3 regions of the Thalassiella azotivora genome follow, and region 2 is predicted to be linked to each of the others. Evidence: riboswitches for the same ligand, from Rfam matches in the RefSeq annotation. Region 2 holds a riboswitch; each other region holds the start of a gene.

Evidence for each region. Region 2 has a riboswitch for S-adenosylmethionine ahead of ACYVQV_RS11585 (methionine ABC transporter ATP-binding protein). Riboswitches for the same ligand answer to the same signal wherever they lie in the genome.
Region 1: linked by a shared signal. The riboswitch ahead of ACYVQV_RS05335 (bifunctional o-acetylhomoserine/o-acetylserine sulfhydrylase) and the one ahead of ACYVQV_RS11585 (methionine ABC transporter ATP-binding protein) in region 2 are both predicted to bind S-adenosylmethionine.
Region 3: linked by a shared signal. The riboswitch ahead of ACYVQV_RS08550 (aminotransferase class V-fold PLP-dependent enzyme) and the one ahead of ACYVQV_RS11585 (methionine ABC transporter ATP-binding protein) in region 2 are both predicted to bind S-adenosylmethionine.

What each region holds. Positions count from the first base shown of each region.
Region 1 covers NZ_BAAGTX010000005.1:164,590-166,842, reverse strand. The annotation lists gene ACYVQV_RS05340 (DUF4192 domain-containing protein) at 1-788, shown strand, start outside; SAM riboswitch class IV at 871-986, shown strand; gene ACYVQV_RS05335 (bifunctional o-acetylhomoserine/o-acetylserine sulfhydrylase) at 1,182-2,253, shown strand, end outside.
Region 2 covers NZ_BAAGTX010000015.1:4,248-6,500, forward strand. The annotation lists gene ACYVQV_RS11580 (ABC transporter permease subunit) at 1-277, opposite strand, end outside; gene ACYVQV_RS11585 (methionine ABC transporter ATP-binding protein) at 331-1,344, opposite strand; SAM riboswitch class I at 1,430-1,538, opposite strand; gene ACYVQV_RS11590 (TetR family transcriptional regulator) at 1,646-2,253, opposite strand, start outside.
Region 3 covers NZ_BAAGTX010000010.1:76,016-78,268, forward strand. The annotation lists gene ACYVQV_RS08550 (aminotransferase class V-fold PLP-dependent enzyme) at 1-840, opposite strand, end outside; SAM riboswitch class IV at 871-982, opposite strand; gene cobA (uroporphyrinogen-III C-methyltransferase) at 1,158-2,253, opposite strand, start outside.

The sequences.
Region 1 (2,253 bases), on a different contig from region 2:
CCTGCGCGGGGGACTGCTGCCCGGCGGACGGGCGACCGCTGGACGAGGTGCGGGACAGCCAGGCGCAGGCGGAGCTGGTCTACCGGGGGTTGAGCGTCGCGTCGGGACGCGGGGACCTCCTCGGCGACCTGTCACCCGCCGCTGCGTCCGTCCGTCGGGCGGTCCGGGAGGCCGCCCTACGGCCCGGTGCCGTGCCCCCTCAGGACACGGCCGATCTCGTCCGGTGGCGCCAGGAGGTCCTGCGGACCTGGTCCCACCGCCTGCGCGCGGGCGACGGCACGGGCGGCTCGGGGGAGCGGGCGGTGGACGGCGACGTGGACGTCGCGGTGGCGCTCGTGCAGGACGCCGCCCTGCTGGCCGGGTTGGCCGACCCCGTGCTGCGCGACGCCATGATGCTGGCGTGCGCTCCCGGTGCCGGCGACGGCCCGGAGCGGCTGCTGTCCCGCGGGGCCGGCGACCGGGAGGCGGGGCGTCTGCTCGACCGCGTCTTCGGAGCCCGCGACCCCCTGCGCCCGGAGCGCGCTCGGCTGGAGGCGGCCGGGACGGTGCTGCGCCACCTCGTCCGGGTGTCGGACGGCCCGGAGGCTGCCCCGCCGCTGGCGGTGCTCGCGTGGATGTCCTGGTGGGCGGGCGACGGCGCCCCCGCCTCCGACCTGTGCGACCTCGCCCTGGCCGCCGACCCCGGGCACTCCCTGGCGGGCCTGCTGCGGCGCTGCCTGGACGGTGGGATCCCGCCCGGGTGGGCGGAGGCGGACCGGCAGCGGGACCTGCAGGTGGCACGCGGCTGATCGGGTGACGGGCGAGACGAGCGGTCCGACTGGCGAGACGCGGTTGTCGTGGCCGGTCGGCGCTCGCGTACCCTCCTTCACAGGTCATGAGTCCCAGCGCCAAGCCCCGGCTCGCTGGGCGGCAACCCTCCTCCGCGGTGGGGTGCCCCGGGTGATGACCGGGTCGGACGCCGCGACGGCGCCCGGCAAGCGCGGGCCCGCGGCACGGGCCCCGGTACCCGAGGAGGCCGCCGTGACCTGTCGAACGACCCGTCGAATGCGTCGCTGACGCCACCCCCGCCCCGTCGCGCGCTCCGGACCACCTGGTCCCGGCGCGGCGCGACCCGCCCCGGGCGGCGTCGCCCCCGGCCCCAGGACGGGCCGCCCCCTCATCCACGACCCAGGAGGCACACCATGACGCAGGGATGGTCCTTCGAGACCCGGCAGATCCACGCGGGGCAGGCCCCCGACCCGACGACGGGCGCCCGCGCGCTGCCGATCTACCAGACGACGTCCTACGTCTTCGACGACACCGACCACGCGGCGAACCTGTTCGGGCTCAAGGAGTTCGGCAACATCTACACGCGCCTGATGAACCCCACCACCGACGCGGTCGAGCAGCGCGTCGCCGACCTCGAGGGCGGCGTCGGCGCTCTGCTGGTCTCGTCGGGGCAGTCGGCGGAGGCCCTGGCGCTGCTCAACGTCGCCGAGGCCGGGGACCACGTGGTCGCGAGCCCGAGCCTGTACGGCGGCACGTACAACCTGCTGCGGCACACCTTCCCGAAGCTGGGTGTCACGGTCGACTTCGTCAGCGACCCCGACGACCTCGACGCCTGGCGCCGCGCCGCCACCGAGAGCACCAAGGCCTTCTTCGCCGAGACCGTCCCCAACCCCAAGCAGGACGTGCTCGACATCGAGGGCGTCGCGGGCGTCGCCCACGAGGTGGGCGTGCCGCTGGTGGTGGACAACACCGTCGCCACGCCCTACCTCGTGCGCCCGCTGGAGTGGGGCGCCGACGTGGTCATCCACTCCGCCACCAAGTACCTGGGTGGCCACGGCACGTCCATCGCCGGCGTCATCGTCGACGGCGGCACCTTCGACTACGCGCGCGACCCGCAGCGCTTCCCGGGGTTCAACCAGCCGGACCCGAGCTACCACGGGCTGGTCTACGCCCGGGACCTCGGCGTCGGCAGCCCGCTCGGCGCGAACCTGTCGTACGTGCTCAAGGCCAGGGTCCAGCTGCTGCGCGACCTGGGTGCCGCGGTGTCGCCCTTCAACGCCTTCCTCATCGCGCAGGGCCTGGAGACCCTGAGCCTGCGGGTCGAGCGGCACGTGCAGAACGCCGAGGCCGTCGCCCGGTGGCTCGAGAACCGGGACGAGGTCCGCTCCGTCGCCTACGCCGGTCTGCCCAGCAGCCCCTGGCACGAGCGCGCGCGCAAGTACGCCCCGAAGGGCGTCGGAGGGGTCCTGTCCTTCGAGCTCGCCG
Region 2 (2,253 bases):
ACGTCTCGACGAGCCGGGCGAGGAACGGCACGGCGCCGAGCGTCAGCGGGACGATGGTGGCGGTCGACCCGATGGTGGTGCCGACCAGCGCCCGGGTCACCGGCGCGACGGCGACGAGCAGGATGATGAACGGCAGGGCGCGGCCGAGGTTGACGACCGCCCCGAGCACCCGTTGGAGGCCGGCGTGCGGTCGCAGGCCGTCGGCGGCGCTGGTCACGAGCAGCACCCCGAGCGGGACGCCGAGCAGCACGGTCAGCGTCGTGGCGACGCCGACCATGTAGAGCGTCTCGTACGTCGCGTCGAGCAGCTGCGGGGCGATCCGGTCCCAGCTCACGGCGTCACCCCCGCGAGCGCCGGGGCGCTGACGTGGGCGCCGCGCCGGGTGAGGTCGGTGGCCGCGCGGGCCACCACGGCCTCGTCGCCGGCGACGGCGAGCTGCAGGCGCCCGAAGCGCTGGCCGCCGACGGTCTCGACGCGGCCACCGGCGACGTCGACGTCGAGGCCGTGCTCGCGCACGAGCAGCGCGAGGACGGCGTCGGAGCCGACGTCCCCGGTGAGGGTGACCTCGACGAGGTGGCGGCCGGTCGCGACGGCGACCGGGGGCAGCGGTGGGACGAGGTGGTCGGCCAGCGCCGAGTCGGGCCGGGTGCTGACGTCGGCGAGGTGACCGGCGTCCACGACCCTGCCGTGCTCGAGCAGGACGGCGGAGTCGCAGACGGCCTTGACGACGTCCATCTCGTGCGTGATGAGCAGGACGGTGAGGTCGAGGTCGGCGCGCAGTCGCCGCAGCAGGGACAGCACGGACGCGGTGCTGACCGGGTCGAGCGCCGACGTGGCCTCGTCGCAGAGGAGCACGGCGGGCTCGGCGGCCAGGGCGCGGGCGATCGCGACGCGCTGCTTCTGCCCGCCGGACAGCTGGGCGGGGTGGACGTCGCGCTTGTCGGCCAGCCCGACCAGGTCGAGCAGCTCCTCGGCGCGGGCGCGGCGCCGGGCGCGCGGGACGCCGGCCAGCTGCAGCGGGTGCTCGACGTTGCCGGCGGCGGTGCGCGAGTCGAGGAGGTTGAAGTGCTGGAAGATCATGCCGATCCGGCGGCGGGCCAGACGGAGCTCGGGTTCGGCGAGCGCGGTGAGCTCGGCGCCGTCGACCGTGACCGTCCCGGACGTCGGCCGCTCGAGCAGGTTGACGCAGCGGGCGAGGGTGCTCTTGCCGGAGCCGCTCGGCCCGACCACGCCGAGCACCTCGCCGGCGGGGACGTGGACGGTGACGTCGTCGAGGGCGATGACCTGGCGGTCGGGGCGGCCGGGTGGTCGGAAGACCTTGCGGACCGAGTCGAGGCGAATCACGTCGAGGGTTCCTCACGGTGACGGGGCGCGCCGTCGCGTGCTGCCGGGTCGCGGCAGGCGCGGACGGTCGGGCCGGCGTGGTGCTGCTCCATCGGTCCTGGCGTTAGCACCGCCCCGGGGGCGCTCCGATGAGCCGTCCGCGGTGGTTGCTGCGACGTCGACGAGCCAGGTCTCTCAGTCGCTCTGGATGGTGATGGGATGAATCCTACGGCGCAGGGTCAGCACCCGCCGATGCGTCCGGCATGCGAGACGGCACGCGTGGTGGATAGCAGGTATCCGCGCGACCGCCCATTCCGCGCCCTCAGACCGGCTCGGAGCCCTCGCCGCGCAGCGCCTCGTCCGCCAGGGCCCGGATCCTGCGCAGGGTCTGCGCGGCGCCGACGTCCGCTCCCGCGGCGCGCCTGGGCGCGACCGGCCCCTCCGTGAGGGACCGCACGACCCAGCCGAGCGCCTCGTCGAGCCGCGCCGCGGCGTCCACGCCGGCGGGGTCGCGCAGCCACTGCCTGAGGACCCCGTTGTGCGCGGCGACGAGCGCGGCGGCGAGCACGTCGGGCAGCACGTCCGCCGGCGAGGCCGCCCCCGCCGGTGCCCCTGCGGGCGGGCCCTCCGTCCCGCGGGGCAGCCGGGCGCGCAGGAACGACGCGAACGCCCGCTCGTACCGGGTGACGACGGCGCGCTCGCGCTCCCGCAGCTCCGGCACCCGGGCGAGGACGCCGTACCGGGCCACCGCCACCTCCCGCTCGGCGAGGTAGGCGTCCAGGACGACGTGGGCCGCGGGCAGCAGGGCGTCGAGCGGGTCGCCGTCCCAGCCGTCGAGGACGGCCTGGACCCGTCCCAGCAGCGCCTCGTGGTCCGGGAGCACCGCGTCGTCCTTGGTGGCGAAGTGCCGGAAGAAGGTGCGCCGGGCCA
Region 3 (2,253 bases), on a different contig from region 2:
CGTGGTCTCCTCGACCGCCACGGACCGCACCGCACCTCCCCCTGCGAGGTGCGGGCGGCCGGCGTCGAGCCAGTCCCGCCGGCCGGCGAGGACACCCGCGCCGTACGGCGCGTAGATCTTGTGCCCGGAGAACGCCACGTAGTCGACCCCGCTGCGGCGCAGCGAGATCCGACGGTGCGGGGCCAGCTGGGCGGCGTCCACCACGACCCGGGTGCCGTGCGCGTGAGCCAGGGCCACGAGGACGTCGACGGGCAGCTCCTCACCGGTGACATTGCTGGCTCCGGTGATCGCGAGCAGCGCGGTCGGGGCGGTCGCCAGCGCCCGGCTGACAGCCGTGAGCGTGTCCTCGAGGGTGTCGGCGACGGGCAGGACCTCGTGCGCGATCCGCTGCCACGGCAGCAGGTTCGCGTGGTGCTCCAGGTCCAGGACGACCACGCGCCCGCCCTCGGGGACGCACCCGGCGAGCAGGTTGAGGCTGTCGGTGGTGTGCCGGGTGAAGACCACGACGTCGTCCGCGCGGGTGTCGAGGAAGTCCGCGACCGCCTGCCGGGACGCCTCGTACAGCGCGGTGCTGACCTGGGAGGCGAACCCCGCGCCGCGGTGCACGGACGCGTAGTACGGCAGCACCTTCTCGACGTGCTCGACGACGACCTCGAGCGCGGGGGCGCTCGCCGCGTAGTCGAGGTTGGCGTAGCGGGTGGTGCCGCCGGTGGCCAGCGGGACCTGCAGGTCACCGCCGACGACGGGCAGCAGGGGCTCGCTGGCGGCGCTCGGCGTGGGGGCGCCGGTCGTCGAGCCGGTCGAGCAGGTGGGGGTGCGCCGTTCGGACACGAAAGTCATCACTACCTCGTCGGGCCGGGGACCCGCACGGGTCCGCACTTGCCGCACCACCTCGGTACGGCCAGGTCCTCACCCGGGGCACCCCACCGCGGAGGAGGGTTGCCGGCCAGCGAGCCGGGGCTTGGCGCTGGCGCTCATGACCTGTGACGAGAGTAGGAGACGAGACGGACGCCGTCCAAGGGGCGGGCCAGAACGTCTCGCCCCTCGGACCGACCGTCCCCCCGATGGCGCACTCAGCCCGCTGAGTGCGCACCCCGGGCGCCGTTTGGGGCACTCAGCCCGCTGAGTGCGGACCCGGGAGGGGGGTGCGCGGTCGGTCAGGTCCAGGCGGGGCCGAGGCGGACGACGTCCCCGACGACCACGACAGCCGGCGCCTGGACGCCGACCTCGGCGGCGCGGGCGGCGATCGTGCCGAGCGTGCCGACGGTGACGCGCTGGTCGGGGCCGTACCCCTTCTCCACGACCGCGACCGGGGTGGACGGCGACCGGCCACCCTCGACGAGCGTGCGGCAGCTGTCCGCGAGCCGGGTCACGCCCATGAGCAGGACGACGGTGTGCTCACCACCGCCCGGGACGGCGGCCAGCTCGTCGTGCCCGGTGAGCACGCTGAACGACCTCGCCACGCCGCGATGGGTGACCGGGATGCCGGCGGCGGCCGGCACCGCGACGGCGCTGGTCACGCCGGGGACGACCTCGACCGGGACGCCGGCCTCCCGGCAGGCGGCGAGCTCCTCCCCACCGCGGCCGAGGACGTACGGGTCGCCGCCCTTGAGCCGGACGACCCGCCGCCCGAGCAGGGCGTGCTCGACGAGCAGCGCGTTGATCTCGTGCTGCGGCACGGGGTGGTTCCCCGGGGTCTTGCCGACGTCGACGACGAGCACGTCGTCGTCCAGCCGGTCCACGACCGACCGGGGTGCGAGCCGGTCGACGACGACGACGTCCGCCTCGGCCAGCAGGCGCCGCCCGCGGGTGGTGAGCAGCGCGTCGTCCCCCGGTCCGCCGCCGACGAGCGCCACGGAACCGACGGAGCTGACGGAGCCCGGCGCGCGGCGGCGGTGCCGGCGCAGCGGGAGGTCGCCGGTCTCCAGCGCCGCCGCGACGCCGTCCCGCAGCCGGGCCGCCCGTCGCGGGTCCCCGCCGGCGGAGACCGCGACGGTGACGTCGTCGACCCGTGCGACCGCGGGCGTCCACGCAGACGACGCCTCGGCGTCCCCCGCGTTGACGCACCACACCCGGGTGGCCTCCGCGTCGGCGGCGACCCGCGCGTCGACGTCCGCGTCCCCCGTCGCGGTGTGGACGAACCAGGCGCCGTCGAGGTCACCGACGGCGTAGTCCCGCCGGTGCCAGACCAACGCGCCCGCCGCGGCGAGGTCGGCGACGTCCTCGCACGCCCACGGCGCGACCAGGTGGACG